4 regions of the Buttiauxella sp. AC038 genome follow, and region 1 is predicted to be linked to each of the others. Evidence: predicted binding sites of a transcription regulator. Region 1 holds the regulator's gene; each other region holds the start of a gene.

The links. Region 1 encodes CRP, which controls carbon source genes, mostly activating them, when cyclic AMP is high. Its sites were predicted from a motif close to ATGTGANNNNNNTCACAT; they were not measured.
Region 2: a site for CRP is predicted at 1,760-1,777, ahead of psiE (phosphate-starvation-inducible protein PsiE). Genes of this name have one in related genera too.
Region 3: a site for CRP is predicted at 1,561-1,578, ahead of msrB (peptide-methionine (R)-S-oxide reductase MsrB). Genes of this name have one in related genera too.
Region 4: a site for CRP is predicted at 2,193-2,210, ahead of hpt (hypoxanthine phosphoribosyltransferase). Genes of this name have one in related genera too.

Annotation. Positions count from the first base shown of each region.
Region 1 covers NZ_CEEDCQ010000001.1:404,838-409,054, reverse strand. Annotated here, with positions in the region: gene AC0IXI_RS01885 (YheU family protein) at 1-29, shown strand, start outside; gene AC0IXI_RS01880 (phosphoribulokinase) at 143-1,021, shown strand; gene AC0IXI_RS01875 (OsmC family protein) at 1,042-1,446, opposite strand; gene crp (cAMP-activated global transcriptional regulator CRP) at 1,762-2,394, shown strand; gene AC0IXI_RS01865 (YccS/YhfK family putative transporter) at 2,584-4,217, shown strand, end outside.
Region 2 covers NZ_CEEDCQ010000001.1:4,670,203-4,674,419, forward strand. Annotated here, with positions in the region: gene malF (maltose ABC transporter permease MalF) at 1-305, shown strand, start outside; gene malG (maltose ABC transporter permease MalG) at 318-1,208, shown strand; gene psiE (phosphate-starvation-inducible protein PsiE) at 1,306-1,713, opposite strand; gene AC0IXI_RS22105 (YjbH domain-containing protein) at 1,953-4,049, opposite strand; gene AC0IXI_RS22110 (capsule biosynthesis GfcC D2 domain-containing protein) at 4,049-4,217, opposite strand, start outside.
Region 3 covers NZ_CEEDCQ010000001.1:3,089,906-3,094,122, reverse strand. Annotated here, with positions in the region: gene AC0IXI_RS14715 (D-hexose-6-phosphate mutarotase) at 1-281, opposite strand, end outside; gene gapA (glyceraldehyde-3-phosphate dehydrogenase) at 357-1,352, opposite strand; gene msrB (peptide-methionine (R)-S-oxide reductase MsrB) at 1,699-2,112, shown strand; gene AC0IXI_RS14700 (YeaC family protein) at 2,155-2,430, shown strand; gene chiD (chitinase ChiD) at 2,483-3,754, opposite strand; gene pncA (bifunctional nicotinamidase/pyrazinamidase) at 3,957-4,217, opposite strand, start outside.
Region 4 covers NZ_CEEDCQ010000001.1:4,131,712-4,135,928, forward strand. Annotated here, with positions in the region: gene AC0IXI_RS19615 (ABC transporter ATP-binding protein) at 1-672, opposite strand, end outside; gene can (carbonate dehydratase) at 793-1,473, shown strand; gene hpt (hypoxanthine phosphoribosyltransferase) at 1,529-2,065, opposite strand; gene AC0IXI_RS19630 (glucose/quinate/shikimate family membrane-bound PQQ-dependent dehydrogenase) at 2,226-4,217, shown strand, end outside.

The sequences.
Region 1 (4,217 bases):
TTATGGCTCGCGGGCAGTTTCGCGGCTAAGCGTTTAACTTCTATACTGCATAATAAAACCACCCTCACCCAGCTATCTCCCTGAGGGTGAGGACCAGCCCTTACTTACACACACTTGCTATCACCCATGGAGTTGTTGCCTTATGTCAGCCAAACATCCGGTTATTGCCGTAACAGGTTCCAGCGGCGCGGGAACGACAACAACCAGCCTTGCCTTCCGTAAAATCTTCCAGCAACTCAATTTACGTGCAGCGGAAGTCGAAGGTGACAGTTTCCATCGTTTCACTCGTCCTGAAATGGATATGGCTATTCGTAAAGCACGCGACCTGGGGCGCCATATCAGCTATTTCGGCCCGGAAGCCAATGACTTTGGTTTGCTTGAACAGACGTTCATTGAGTACGGCAGAACCGGGCAGGGTAAGTCACGCAAGTATCTACATACTTACGATGAAGCCGTACCCTGGAACCAAATCCCCGGAACCTTCACGCCATGGCAACCATTGCCAGAACCCACTGATGTTTTGTTTTATGAAGGTTTGCACGGCGGTGTAGTTACGCCACAGCACGATGTGGCTAAGGCCGTCGATTTGCTGGTTGGTGTAGTACCGATTGTGAACCTGGAGTGGATACAAAAGTTAGTGCGCGATACCAGCGAGCGCGGGCATTCCCGAGAAGCGGTAATGGATTCTGTGGTTCGTTCTATGGACGACTATATCAATTACATCACACCGCAATTCTCCCGCACCCATATCAACTTCCAGCGCGTTCCAACTGTTGATACGTCTAACCCATTTGCGGCTCGCGGCATCCCTTCTCTGGATGAAAGTTTTGTGGTGATTCATTTTCGCGGGCTGGATGACATCGACTTCCCGTATTTGCTTGCCATGCTGCAAGGGTCGTTTATTTCCCACATCAATACTTTGGTGGTGCCGGGCGGCAAAATGGGTCTGGCAATGGAATTAATTATGACGCCGCTCGTTAAGCGACTGGCGGAAGGGCGAAACATTAATCAGGGCGGCTAATCACCGCCCTGTTTTACACACTAAGCATCAATCACTTCATAGCTATGAGTAACGTTGACCGCTTTTTCAAGCATCAGTGCTACAGAGCAGTATTTCTCAGCAGAGAGGTCTACTGCGCGGGAAACTGCAGCATCTTTTAGCTCTTTGCCTGTCACGATGAAATGCAGATTGATGTGCGTAAACAAACGCGGAGCCTCTTCACGGCGCTCAGAGGTCAATTTCACTTCGCAGTCGGTCACGGCGTAGCGGCCTTTTTGCAAAATAGAAACTACGTCAATTGCACTGCAACCGCCAACGGACATCAGCACCATTTCCATTGGGCTTGGTGCTTTATCACCAGAATTGCCATCCATAAGGATCTGGTGCCCTGAAGCGGACTCGCCCAGGAAGGTAAACCCTTCAACCCATTTCACTCGTGCCTGCATGCTGCTTACTCCTGTAGAAAAATTACCTTTCAGAGTACGCAGATTCAGCAAATCTGGCAACGGAAGGCGACATGCGTCAAGCTGAAACGAGACAACAGGAGACACTTGCCAAAAGCTATGCTAAAACAATCCAGATGCTACATCGATACATTGACGTAATGCATGTATGCAGAGGACATCACTAATTACAGGCAGCAAGAATGACTTGCATGCCATCTCCCCAAGGTGGGGAATATTCTAATTACTTGCAACGCCAGACAGGATGTTTAGCGTCCTGTCGTTGGTAGCCAGTTATAAAACAGAGGATAACCGCGCATGGTGCTTGGCAAACCGCAAACAGACCCGACTCTCGAATGGTTCTTGTCCCATTGCCACATTCATAAGTATCCATCGAAGAGCACACTCATTCACCAAGGTGAGAAAGCAGAGACGCTGTATTACATCGTCAAGGGCTCTGTGGCTGTTCTGATTAAAGATGAAGAGGGCAAGGAAATGATCCTCTCCTATCTAAATCAGGGCGATTTCATTGGTGAGTTAGGGCTGTTCGAAGAAGGTCAGGAACGTAGTGCCTGGGTTCGTGCTAAAAGTGCCTGTGAAGTGGCTGAAATTTCTTATAAAAAATTCCGCCAGCTGATCCAGGTCAACCCAGATATTCTGATGCGCCTGTCTTCACAAATGGCTAGCCGTCTGCAAGTTACATCTGAGAAAGTGGGTAATCTGGCATTCCTGGATGTGACTGGTCGTATCGCGCAGACGCTGCTGAACCTGGCTAAACAACCTGATGCAATGACCCACCCAGACGGTATGCAGATTAAAATTACCCGTCAGGAAATCGGTCAGATCGTGGGTTGCTCTCGCGAAACTGTTGGTCGTATCTTGAAAATGCTGGAAGATCAAAATCTGATCTCCGCTCACGGTAAAACGATCGTCGTATACGGCACTCGTTAATCTCCGTCTAAAAAATGGCGTGTTGCTTCATAACACGCCTTTTTTGTCTCTACACTTCCCTCACTTGCTCTAAATAATTCATGTTGCAGGTAGGCGGTAAGCTCAGGAATCCCCAGGAGCTTACTAAAGTAAGTGACTGGTGTGACTGAGTACAACCAACAACCCTGCAACTTGAAGTATGACGAGCAAATGTGGCGACGGCTGATCTACCATCCTGAAGTTAACTACGCACTGCGGCAAACGCTGGTGCTGTGCCTTCCGGTGGCAGTAGGTTTGCTCGTCGGCGATCTCCAGTCTGGCCTGCTTTTCTCGTTAGTTCCTGCCTGTTGCAATATTGCGGGCCTTGATACTCCACATAAGCGCTTCTTCAAACGTCTGATTGTTGGCGGCAGCCTTTTTGCCATCAGCAGTCTGATCATGCAGCTTTTATTACTTTATACCTCCGTACCGTTGCCGGTGATATTGGTCGTGATGGCGCTCTTGCTTGGGGTCACGGCAGAAATCAGTTCCTTGCACGCTCGTCTGCTTCCCGCATCACTCATTGCTGCCATATTTACACTCAGCATGGCCGGAAATATGCCGATTTGGAAACCGATGGTGCTGTATGTCTCCGGTACGATTTGGTACGGCGTATTTAACTGGTTTTGGTTCTGGATGTGGCGCGAGCAGCCGCTGCGGGAATCATTGAGCCTGCTCTATCGGCAGTTGGCAGATTACTGTGAAGCAAAATACGGCATGCTGACTCAACATACCGATCCGGAAAAAGCGCTCCCTCCTCTGCTGGCTCGTCAGCAAAAAGCGGTGGATCTCATTACCCAATGCTACCAACAGCTTCATATGCTGGCGGCAAACCAGCAAAACGGCTACAAGCGTTTGCTACGTGCATTCCAGGTAGCACTGGATTTGCAAGAGCACATCTCGGTAAGCCTTCACCAACCAGCTGAAGTTCAGAAGCTCGTCGAGCAAAGCCATGCAGAAGCGGTTATTAGATGGAATGCTCAGACCATCGCGGCGCGCTTACGCGTACTGGCTGACGACATTCTTTACCATCGTTATCCACAGCGTTTTACGATGGAAAAACAGATCGACGCCCTTGAGAAAATCGCCCGTCAGAATCCAGATAACCCGGTTGGGCAATTTTGCCATTACCACTTCAGCCGTATCGCTCGCGTGCTACGCACCCAACGCCCGCTGTATGTCCGTGATTTAATGGAAGACCGGCAACGCCGTTTGCCACTGTGGGCGGCATTGAAAAGTTATTTATCGTTGAAGTCAGCGGCGCTTCGCAACGCAGCAAGATTGGGTGTGATGCTCACGATAGCCAGTCTGTTGGGTGCATTTTTACATCTGCCCAAGCCCTACTGGATTTTAATGACGGTAATGTTCGTGACGCAAAACGGCTACGGTGCCACACGAGTTCGTATTCTCCACCGTTCGGCGGGCACCATTGCAGGCCTTGCCATTGCAGGTATTGCGCTTCACTTCCACTTCCCGAAAAGCATTGCTCTGGGCGCGATGCTGGTCATTACGCTGGTGAGCTATCTGTTTATTCGCAAAAGCTACGGCTGGGCGACGATAGGCTTTACGGTGACCGCCGTTTATACCCTGCAATTGATAACATTAAGTGCCGAGCAGTATATCGTCCCTCGCCTGATAGATACGTTGCTAGGCTGCTTGATAGCCTTTGGCGGCATGGTGTGGCTGTGGCCACAATGGCAGAGTGGCTTGTTACGCCAGAACGCCCACGATGCGTTGGAAAGGGATCAAAATGCAATTCGCCTGATTCTCAGTAATGACCCCGAACCAACGCCGCTCGCTTATGA
Region 2 (4,217 bases), 4.3 Mb from region 1:
TCTTTAAGATTACGCTGCCGCTGCTGATTAAGCCGCTGACGCCACTGATGATCGCAAGTTTTGCCTTTAACTTTAACAACTTCGTGCTGATTCAACTGTTAACCAATGGTGGCCCGGACCGCCTGGGAACCACAACGCCTGCGGGTTATACGGACTTGCTGGTGAGCTACACCTACCGCATCGCCTTCGAAGGCGGCGGCGGTCAGGACTTTGGTTTAGCTGCGGCTATTGCAACGCTTATCTTCATTCTGGTTGGCGCATTAGCGATTGTTAACCTGAAAGCCACCCGTATGAAGTTTGATTAAGGAGCAACACACATGGCTATGGTTCAACCCAAATCTCAAAAGCTGCGTTTATTTACCACGCACCTTTTATTACTACTGTTTATCGCGGCAATTATGTTCCCGCTGCTGATGGTCATTGCGATTTCGCTGCGTCCGGGTAACTTCGCGACGGGCAGCCTGATCCCGGACCAAATCTCCTGGGAACACTGGAAATTAGCGCTCGGTTTCAGCGTGCAACATGCCGATGGCAGCGTCACGCCACCGCCGTTCCCGGTGCTGTTATGGTTGTGGAACTCGATCAAAATCGCGGTCATTACCGCGCTGGGTATCGTGACGCTTTCCACCACTTGTGCCTACGCTTTTGCCCGTATGCGCTTCCCGGGCAAAGCCACACTGCTGAAAGGGATGCTGATTTTCCAGATGTTCCCGGCGGTACTGTCACTGGTGGCGTTGTACGCCTTGTTTGACCGCCTCGGCCAGTACATTCCGTTTATCGGTTTGAATACACATGGTGGGGTGATCTTCGCCTATCTTGGCGGTATCGCGCTACATGTATGGACGATTAAGGGCTATTTCGAAACGATTGATAACTCACTGGAAGAAGCCGCAGCACTGGATGGCGCGACCCCATGGCAAGCCTTCCGCCTGGTGCTTTTACCGCTTTCCGTACCGATTCTGGCGGTGGTGTTTATTCTGTCGTTTATCGCCGCAATTACCGAAGTGCCAGTGGCCTCATTGTTGCTGCGCGATGTTAACAGCTACACCCTGGCGGTCGGTATGCAGCAATACCTCAACCCACAAAACTACCTGTGGGGCGACTTTGCCGCAGCCGCTGTACTTTCTGCAATCCCGATTACTGTCGTGTTCTTACTGGCGCAGCGCTGGCTGGTGAGCGGTCTGACGGCTGGCGGGGTGAAGGGTTAAGATTTCCTGTTAGTTATTGCTTCACATTACGTAATGCCACTGCAAAACCCTCATTTGACCTTGGATTTACTTATGGCGGCCCTTGGGCCGCCTTTTTTTATTCTCGTTTTAAACGGTTGCTGTTACACAGCCACAGCGTAATCACCAGCACCAGGATTGCACCGGAATAAATCAGCACATCGCGCGGATCTTTATGGTCGATGATGATAAGACGCACAATGGCGGTGATACCGATATAGATAAAGTAGCGCAGCGGGAAGTGATAACCCGACTGAAAGTATTTAACGATCAATGCGATAAATTCGAAGTACAGGAAGTAAACCACTAGCCCTTCTATCAGCTGGTACTTGCTGGCTTGATCGGTGGGTGCAAATAACGATGTGGCTAAATGCAGCGTCTCTTTACCCAGGAAGATGATGAGGATCAGGCCAAGCGCAAGCAACGCCAGATTGAGGACCATTTGCATAACTTTAGCGATGAGCTCAACGCCGGGGGTGGTTGTCATAGGAACGCCTCTTGTTCTGGTATAGAGGTGTTGTTATACGTTAAAAATGTGATGCGGTTCTCAATTATTTACTTATATAACCGTTGGGCTATTACGTATGGGCTGTACGGTGAAGGTTCCGTTCACCCGTAAGTTCTGCGTTCCTTGATAACTCTGCTAACGGTGAACGAAAAAATGCATTCTTACATACACATATAAACCTAATTATTGGAACCCCATCAGGTTCCAATAAACCCTCGTTACCTAAAATTAATATCCCGATCGCTCGTCATCCCATACAACTCAAACTTACGTCCCACCATCTGCCCACCGTCACGCGTCAACGGTGTCCAGCTCACTTGTGCACGGCTGCGGGTTGGTGACGACGAGAAGATATCCAGCGGCACATTCACGTAGAAACCTTTGGTGAAGTCCCCTTCCCCGTACTCTTCTTTCGACACGTTGGTGATGGTCGCATAAGTCCCGACAACCACGCCGCTGTCGAAGCGTTTGGAGATCTCCAGCGTACCGCCCTTATCTTTCGCCAGATACTGGCCGATGCTGAGTTTAATCAACACGTCATCGGCAAACGGTGGTGTCCAGTAGCCGGTGATATGGCCGGTTGGCGCGCTGTAATCGGTGAACTTCATCATGTCCTGCGCACTACGCCAGTCACGCTGTTTGACGTAGTTGGCATTCGCGCCAATGGCCCAATTGCTGTCGACGGGACGATACAAGACCTCGGCACCCACCCCGCCATACATAGTTTCGAGATAGCCACCGTACACCTGCCCATACCAGCTGTTGCCCAAATACTGGAAGTAGTTGGCTTGCAGGTTATTGACGTAAATATCGTTCTCAACGTAGTCACGCACATGGGTACGCACGCGCGGCAGCGTTGAGTCGTTAGGTGGATTGGTGTAGTTAAATTTGTCGTAGTTATTGGCAATATTGGCAAACAGGCTGCCGGTGGTCAGCAAGTGATCCGTCACCCACCAGTCAGCGGTTCCCATTACGCCAACCTGGTACATGTAGAAGCTCTCTGGCCCGCCAACAGACTGGTTCAACACCGGGTTAATCGAGAAGTTCACTTTCGATTTATCGATGAAATATCCCTGCTCGGTTTTCTCCGGAATGACCGGCTCAACACGTTTTTGCACCAGTTGTGTTTCATGCCCAAGCGGCTCGCCTTCCAGATGGTTTTGCAGGCTGGCGACATCCGTTTGGGTCGTCACCTGCGGCATATTCAGGCGGGTTTCCGTCACACGGATGGTGCGAATATTCTCCGGCAGGTCATTCATGATGATGCGGTTTGCGCGCTCAATCCCTTCACGGGAGTCGCGGTATTTCACCTGCTCACCCGTGACATATAGGGTATCGCCTTTCACCTGAATATTCGGGTTTGCCAGGCCAGCATTGTATTTAAGAAGCGTCAGCTGATTTGCGACAACCGTCGGTTGTAAAATTTCATCTTGCGGCTGCGGTTGGTATTGCGGGCGACGATTGTCGTTATATCCTGGTCGCAAATCGTTGAAGTTAGTTCGCAACGTCACCCCAAACATAAAGGTATTGCCACGTTCATAGCTGACGTTAACGTCGGCCCAATCGGTGACGCGATAGATAGCGCCGACGTTAAAGTTGCTGCGTTGCTCGAGTTTGCCAGCGAAATCCTGAGTGTAATTGTTACCTTCGTATTCCGCTTTCAGGCGCAGCGGCTGCCACGGAGTCTGGTATTCAATACCGCCAAACAGTGATGCCGGGCCATGGAACATGCCGCTAAAGTTGAACGAACCAGCCTGGTTATAACTGTTATCCCGATAGCAGAAGCCATCGCTCACTTCGCAAAACGGGTTTTTCACGTTGCCGCTGGTGCCCATGTAACCCCAGCCCATACCGAGCGTGAAATCGAACGGCCCCCAGGCTTTGCTCGCCACAACGTATTCACTGTCGAACAGGCCTGTACCGCCCAAGTCACGTACCCCCACCGCCACCTGCGGCAGGTAATAGCCTTCTTCCCAAAGACGCACTTTCATATCGAAGGCTTTATCTTTGTAAGTCTGGTTTCCCGAGAATGCTTCGACGCTGCTGTACTCTCTGGTGCGGACATCGGTGTAGCGCAATGTGGTTTCCAGCCATGGGAAAAGCTGCACTGAGGCTGAGTAAAAACGGTACTGATCGTTATCGCGATAGTTAAGGCTAAACTCGCCTTCTCGCGCCATGCGTGCAGTCGGTGTTTGCAGCAAACCCACACCGCCGAAATCCGATTGTGACGGCCCTACAGGGTCTGGAAAGGTTTCTGCCTGGCAGGCAGTAGATACGGCCAGCGCGAGCAGGCTGTAGAGATATTTTTTCTTCATCAATCCGGTCTCCGATGAGTCAGAGAGTTAAGGATTTGCTGATTCAAGTCGTTGAAATCAGAATTAAATAGTCGCTCTTTAAAGCCGACAAACAAGATGCTGCCTGGAGTGAGTTCGACATGGCGGTTATTCCAGTAGGCCACTGGCGCTTTTTGCGTTTTGCCGTCC
Region 3 (4,217 bases), 2.7 Mb from region 1:
GCTGGCAGGTCTGCTTGCGCACCTGGGCCAAACCATGGCCAGCAGATTGGCACGCCGCCACGAATAGCCGTGCCGTGCTTGAACGGTGTGTTGCCGCTGAGCCAAAGCACTTCTTCTTCACCAGCTGGTTTCCATGACAACAGGTGTGCGCCTTGCAAAGTCACAGCACCACGAGCTTGTGGATGTTCAACCACGATAACTTCCAGCTCATCAATCTGACGGCGGGAAATAGAAGGAGTGATTTGTTCAACTACTGGAAGGGCAAAAATTTTGTTAATCATTGACTCACCTATCAATCGAAGGCAAAAAAAAGGCGACCGCATGGGTCGCCTTCAGGACTAATAGCTCATCTCAACTTATTTGGAGATGTGAGCGATCAGGTCCAGTACTTTGTTTGAGTAGCCAGTTTCGTTGTCGTACCAGGAAACCAGTTTCACAAAGTGGTCGTTCAGTGCGATACCAGCTTTAGCATCGAACACAGAAGTACAAATTTCGCCGTTGAAATCAGTAGATACAACGTCGTCTTCGGTGTAACCCAGAACGCCTTTCATTGGGCCTTCAGAAGCCGCTTTGATTGCTTTCTTGATTTCTTCGTAAGACGCAGCTTTTTCCAGACGAACGGTCAGGTCAACTACAGACACGTTTGGAGTTGGAACGCGGAACGCCATACCAGTGATTTTACCGTTCAGCTCTGGCAGTACAACGCCTACAGCTTTAGCAGCACCGGTAGAAGAAGGGATGATGTTCTGAGCTGCGCCGCGGCCGCCGCGCCAGTCTTTGTGAGACGGGCCATCAACAGTTTTCTGAGTAGCGGTAGTTGCGTGAACTGTGGTCATCAGGCCTTCAACGATACCGAAGTTGTCGTTGATAACTTTAGCCAGTGGAGCCAGGCAGTTAGTGGTGCAAGATGCGTTAGAAACGATATCCTGGCCAGCATATTTCTCGAAGTTAGCACCTTTAACGAACATAGGAGTGCTGTCTTTAGAAGGACCAGTCAGAACAACCTTTTTAGCGCCAGCAGTGATGTGCTTACGAGCAGTTTCGTCAGTCAGGAACAGACCAGTTGCTTCAGCAACAACGTCTACGTTGACTTCGTTCCACTTCAGGTTAGCCGGATCACGTTCTGCGGTAACACGGATAGTTTTGCCGTTAACAACCAGGTGGCCGTCTTTGACTTCTACAGTGCCGTTGAAACGACCGTGAGTTGAGTCGTACTTCAGCATGTAAGCCATGTATTCAGCGTCTAACAGGTCGTTGATTGCAACGATCTCGATGTCAGAACGTTCCTGAGCAGCACGGAAAACAATACGGCCGATACGGCCAAAACCGTTGATACCTACTTTGATAGTCATATATTCCACCAGCTATTTGTTAGTGAATAAAAGGTTGCCTGTAAAATTACAAAAACCTTACTCAGCGTCAAGCGGAATCGTGTCAATCATTGCGACAAATCAATCCTATGGACATCATTTGAACGACTGAACCGCCTCGCGCTTCCCTTTTGGCTCTTTATCCAAATGGGGACGATGCGAGGAATTTTAAAGGACCATTCCAACAAAAATGTGACGGCGATCACAATTGACGCTGCGCCAGAAATTCAGGGCTAAGTTTAGAACAAAAAACAGCACGGCGTTGTTAATTTTTTGTTAGAATCATGCTGTTATCAGTTACAGTTCCCACTGCACGAGATGCACGCATATGGCTAACCAATTACCTCCTGATTTATCGAAAAAAAACCTTTCTGAGATGCAGTTTTATGTCACCCAGAAACATGGCACTGAGCCACCGTTTTCCGGGCGTCTGCTGCATAACAAACGGGAAGGGGTGTATCACTGCCTGGTCTGCGACGCACCGTTGTTTATGTCAGAGTCTAAGTATGACTCAGGCTGCGGCTGGCCTAGCTTCTATGAACCTGTAAGCGACAGTGCTATTCATTACATCAAGGACTTCACCCACGGTATGGAGCGGATTGAAATCCGTTGCGGCAATTGTGAAGCCCACTTAGGCCATGTTTTCCCGGATGGTCCGCAGCCAACAGGTGAGCGTTACTGCGTGAATTCAGCCTCATTAAACTTCACCGACGACCAAAACGGTGAGCAAATCGAAGGTTGAAAAATCGATTCAGCAAATTATTCCACAGGAACTTGCCACATGATGAACCTGGACGAGATGTTAGAAGCAATGACACCGGAAGTTTATCAACGTCTGGTGACCGCCGTTGAGCTGGGAAAATGGCCAGACGGTGTGGCACTGACGCCCGATCAAAAAGAGAACAGTTTGCAGTTAGTGATGATGTGGCAGACGCGCCATAACACTGACCCGCAGCATATGACTATCGGCACTGATGGCAATATCGTGATGAAGAGTAAGCAGCAGCTTAAAGCTGAGTTCGGCATTGAGCCTGCGCCGATTATGACCGTGAAATTGTAACGGTGAGCTTAAAGGGTGGATGGCGCAATGCCACCCACCCTGGTTTTTAAAATTAATGCTCTGTTTTAATACCCAAATCTTTGGCTAACTCTTTTGCCAACTGATTATTGTCATCTGCGCCATACTCCCAGAACATCGCGCCACCTAATCCTTTAGCTTTGATGTACTCCGCTTTGGCAGCCACTGAACGTGGGTTCTCATACGAGATAGCAAACAGATCTTTGCCCTCAGCAGATTTCATTGTCATATAAGGCACCTGCGCGTCGTTATCCCAGTGCTCGGTAAAACGTTTTTGCGGATCGTTGAGCATTTTGCTCACAATATCGTTGTATTTCAGATAAGTGTCTTTCGACAGATCTAACCCAAACGATGTAAATACGGTTTTTTCCGGTGCGCCAAAGTAGGGTTGGGTGACCGGGTTTTTAGCTGCGTCTGGTTTATCCCAGTCAATGCCTGGCTCTACTGCGCGCTTAGGTACGCGGCCATAGAAACCAATACCCAGATTTAGCTGCGCCGGTTTCATGCCCGCAGCAATGTAGTTACTCACCACATAATCAGCGCTGTACTTATCCGCTTTCGCAACTGTTGGCCAGGCTTTCGAGTCATAAAGATTCGAGTTGAAATACTGAGTGCCGTACGCCATGTCGTAAGCCATCAGATTGATGTAATCAAGCGCAGGCGCAATGGCTTTCATATCGACCCATTCGGTCGGGCCTTTCACGTTTGCAGCCACTGCAATGGTCAGTAATTTTTGTTTGCCCAGCGCAGTACGTAACTCATTGAGCAACGATGTGAAGTTAGCGCGATCTTCCGGCATGCTGGCTACCAGGCCCCACGCACCGTTGACCGGATATTCCCAGTCTAAATCAATACCATCCAGCCCGTATTTGGCAATAACGTCTTGTGCCGAACGGATGAACACTGCACGATTTTCAGGTGTTGCAGCAACGCCTGAAAAACCACGTGCTCCCCAGCCACCAACCGACAGTAAAACCTTCAACTGCGGATTTTGTTTCCGCAGCGCAGGGATCTTTTCAAGGTCTGAGATGACTTTTGGCGAGAGCCAAATTTGATGCAGTTTTGATGCGTCTTTCAGTGCCGCGTTGGTTTCGTCTTTCTCATCGTTGTAAATCAGGCCAAATGAGTAGTTGAGGTGGGTTATCTGGCGCACATCAAGTTTATTGATATCGCCACCAGGCCCGGCAGTAACATCACCGCCACCATTGAAATAACCGACGGAGAGGTAAGAGCTTGCTTGAGCCGCACCGGCACAAGCGATTTGTATTACTGCCAGCAAGGGCAGCAGTTTACGCGTGAAGACCATAGGGTAGTTCCTCTTTGACGAGCAATATCGATTAAAAGCCTGACGTAACCCAGCGGGGCGACAGGTAAAAAACACAGCTAACATGCTGCATTAATAAACAAATTCATTATGAGAGCGCTCTCAAAAATGAGCGAGTAATAAAAGTTCAGAATGAGAGCGGAATCGAGAAAGGGGGAAGGGCGCGATAGCGCCCTGGAGGAAATTAGTAAGTAAAATCAGCAAACGTCATTAAAGTGGCACCTGCTGCAGACATAGTCTGGAATGCCTTCAGGCTGTCCTGAGGATGAAGGTTCACGCCCCGGCAACCATCTGTAATCACTATCACGTCATAGCCCAATGTCAGGGCGTCCAGTACTGTGAACTTCACGCAATAATCGGTTGCCAGTCCCATCACCACGAGCTGTTTGATCTCATTGCGAAATAGCCAGCTGTCGAGTTCCGTTTTCTGGCGATGCCCATTATC
Region 4 (4,217 bases), 3.7 Mb from region 1:
AAGTAGTGATTTCATCGAGGTGTTTTCGACTAGCTCACCGTTTTGAATAATACCGATATTGCGGCACAGCATTTCTGCTTCTTCAAGGTAGTGAGTGGTCAGAATAATAGTGGTGCCTTTATCGTTCAGATCCTTCAGGAATCCCCACATCGAGCGACGTAGTTCAATATCGACACCCGCAGTTGGCTCATCAAGAATCAACAACTTTGGCTCATGCATTAAGGCACGAGCAATCATCAGACGGCGTTTCATACCACCCGATAACATACGTGCACGTTCGTTGCGTTTTTCCCACAGATCGAGCTGTTTCAGGTACTTTTCGCTACGCGCAATGGCTTCGTTTTTTTCAACGCCATAGTATCCCGCCTGGTGCACAACGATTTGCTGTACGGTCTCAAACGGGTTGAAGTTAAACTCCTGCGGCACCAAACCAAGCTGGCGTTTAGCGTTAACAATGTCTTTTTGCAGGTCATAACCAAACACGCGTACCCGGCCAGAGGTTTTATTTACCAGCGAGCTGATAATACCGATGGTAGTGGATTTCCCTGCGCCATTCGGCCCCAGCAGAGCGTAAAAGTCCCCTGCCTCAACACGAAGATCTATGCCACGCAGTGCCTGAACACCGCCGGGATAGGTTTTCGTTAACTGTTCCAGTTCTAATGCAATGGTCATTATTTGCGGTTACCTTGTTCGGTACAAAAAAGTTAAGCTGTTTAAAAATTATTTCAGTTGCACAATCAGTTGCCCTATATTACCTCAACGCACTTCATCCGTTACAGGTTGTTAACCTCCATGAAAGACATTGATACCCTCATCAGCAATAACCAGGTCTGGTCAAAACTGATGGAGGACGAAGACCCGGGCTTTTTCGAACGTTTGTCTCAGGCCCAAAAACCTCGCTTCTTGTGGATTGGCTGTTCTGATAGTCGCGTACCAGCTGAACGTCTGACTGGCCTTGAGCCTGGAGAGTTATTTGTTCACCGTAACGTGGCAAACCTGGTAATTCATACGGATTTAAATTGCCTTTCTGTAGTGCAGTACGCGGTAGATGTTCTGGAAGTTGAACACATAATCATTTGCGGTCACTACGGGTGCGGTGGTGTACAAGCGGCGGTTGAAAACCCGGATTTAGGGCTAATTAACAACTGGTTGCTGCATATCCGCGATATCTGGTTCAAGCATAGTTCGCTACTGGGAGAACTCCCACCGGAACAGCGTCTGGATACACTTTGCGAGCTCAATGTGATGGAGCAGGTTTATAACCTTGGTCATTCAACCATTATGCAATCCGCATGGAAACGCGGGCAGAAAGTCACTGTCCACGGTTGGGCTTACGGTATTCACGATGGACGCTTACGTGACCTGGAAGTCACCGCAACCAGTCGCGAATCACTGGAGCAAGGTTACCGCAGCGGGATTTCGAACCTCCAGAATTCCCATCGCAGCCACAAGAATAGAACACCTTCGCAGTAATGCTGATAGCAAAAAGGGCCTTAAAGGCCCTTTTTTAATGGATGTAGCAAAAGACTTACTCGTCCAGCAGAACCACTTTACCAACGTATGGCAGATGGCGATAACGCTGAGCGTAATCAATGCCGTAACCCACTACGAACTCATCAGGAATAGCGAAACCAACCCACTCAACATTCACTTCCACTTCGCGGCGCTCTGGTTTATCCAGCAGCGTACAAATGGCCAGTGATTTTGGTTCACGCAGGCTAAGAATCTCACGTACTTTGCTCAGCGTATTACCGGAGTCGATAATATCTTCGACGATCAACACGTCTTTGCCGCGGATATCCTCATCGAGATCTTTCAGGATTTTCACATCGCGGGTGGTGGACATGCCGCTGCCATAACTGGATGCGGTCATAAAATCGACTTCGTGGGGCACTTGCACTTCACGGCACAGGTCCGCCATGAACATAAATGAACCACGCAGCAAGCCAACCAGCACCATATCACTACCGCTATCACGATAATGTTCAGTGATCTCACGACCCAATTCAGCGATACGGGCTTTGATCTCCGCTTCGGGGATCATCACTTCAACAGTATGTTTCATAGTTATAACCATATGATTTAAAAATAAATCATTCGATGTTGGTTAGATTTTAGCCAACACAAAATATTCAGGCCAGCAGTATAACAGCAAAACCCATTCCCGTGCCCAATTGGTAAAAAAGCCATTTATGTGATGAATATCACACTTGTTAATAACTATAATGAATTGCTATCAAACTTTTAAGAGCGTGATAATTGTGAAAACAAATAACTCTGGTTCGCGGGTAATCGCAACCTTAACAGTCCTGTTTGCGGTACTGACTGGACTGTATTTATTAATTGGCGGGATATGGTTAGTGGCAATTGGTGGGTCCTGGTACTACCCAATTGCAGGGGTGGTGATGTTAATCACCGCATGGTTACTTTGGCAACGTAAAGCTCTGGCCCTGTGGCTCTATGCTGCACTACTGCTTTGCACCGTGGCGTGGTCTGTCTGGGAAGTTGGTTTTGATTTCTGGGCATTAACACCACGTTTAGACGTTCTGTTCTTCTTCGGCGTATGGCTGCTACTGCCATTTGTTTATCGTCATCTGATTTTACCCACTGCAGGTGCGGCTCCGGCCCTTGGTGCGGTGCTGGCGATTACCGTTGTGGCGCTGGTCTGGGCGGTATTTAACGATCCGCAAGAAATCAATGGCACGCTGAGTGCGGATGCGACAACACCCGTTTCCGCATCATCAACCATTCCTGATGCCGACTGGCCTGCATATGGTCGTAATCAGGAAGGCCAACGCTACTCTCCTTTAAAACAGATCAACGATAAAAACGTCGGCCAGCTTAAAGAAGCGTGGAGTTTCCAGACTGGCGATGTGAAACGCCCAAGCGATCCGGGTGAAATCACCAACGAAGTCACTCCGATTAAAATCCGCGACACGCTTTACCTGTGTACCGCACACCAGCAGTTGTTTGCGCTGGATGCGACCACCGGTAAACAGAAGTGGAAATTTGATCCGCGTCTGGATACGAATCCTTCGTTCCAGCACGTGACTTGCCGTGGTGTTTCTTACCACGAAGCAACCGCGGATAACGCGACTCCGGATGTGGTTTCAGATTGCCCACGTCGTATCATTCTTCCTGTGAATGACGGACGTCTGTTTGCCATTAATGCCGATAACGGCAAGCTTTGCGAAAGCTTTGCTAACAAAGGCATCCTGAATCTGCAAACCAACATGCCGGTCACCACGCCTGGCATGTACGAACCTACTTCACCTCCGATTATCACCGATAAAGTTATCGTGATTGCCGGTGCGGTCACCGATAACTACTCCACTCGCGAGCCGTCTGGTGTGATCCGTGGCTTTGATGTGAACAGCGGTAAATTGCTGTGGGCATTCGATCCTGGTGCTAAAGATCCCAACACCATTCCTGGTGATGAGCATCATTACACCATTAACTCGCCAAACTCCTGGGCACCAGCGGCCTATGACGCGAAGTTAGATTTGGTGTACCTGCCGATGGGTGTTACCACACCCGATATTTGGGGCGGTAACCGCACGCCGGAGCAGGAGCGTTATGCCAGCAGCATCGTGGCACTAAACGCAACTACCGGGAAACTGGCCTGGTCATATCAAACAGTTCATCACGACCTGTGGGATATGGATATGCCATCGCAGCCGACGCTTGCGGATATTACGGTTAAAGGCGAAATCGTTCCGGTTATCTACGCGCCTGCGAAAACCGGCAACATCTTTGTGCTCGACCGTCGTGACGGCAAACTGGTAGTTCCGGCTCCGGAAAAACCTGTGCCGCAAGGTGCCGCAAAAGGCGACTACGTGACGCCAACTCAGCCGTTCTCGGATTTGAGTTTCCGTCCGAAGAAAGATCTGAGCGGCGCGGATATGTGGGGAGCGACCCTTTATGATCAAATGGTTTGTCGCATCATCTTCCATAAACTGCGTTATGAAGGCATTTTCACACCACCGTCTGAGCAAGGCACGCTTGTGTTCCCAGGTAACCTGGGGATGTTCGAGTGGGGTGGGATTTCCGTTGATCCAAACCGTCAGGTAGCAATTGCCAACCCAATGGCACTGCCGTTTGTATCTAAACTGATGCCACGTGGCCCAGGCAACCCGATGGAGCCGCCGAAAGACGCTAAAGGGTCTGGTACCGAAACTGGCATTCAGCCGCAGTACGGCGTGCCGTATGGCGTGACG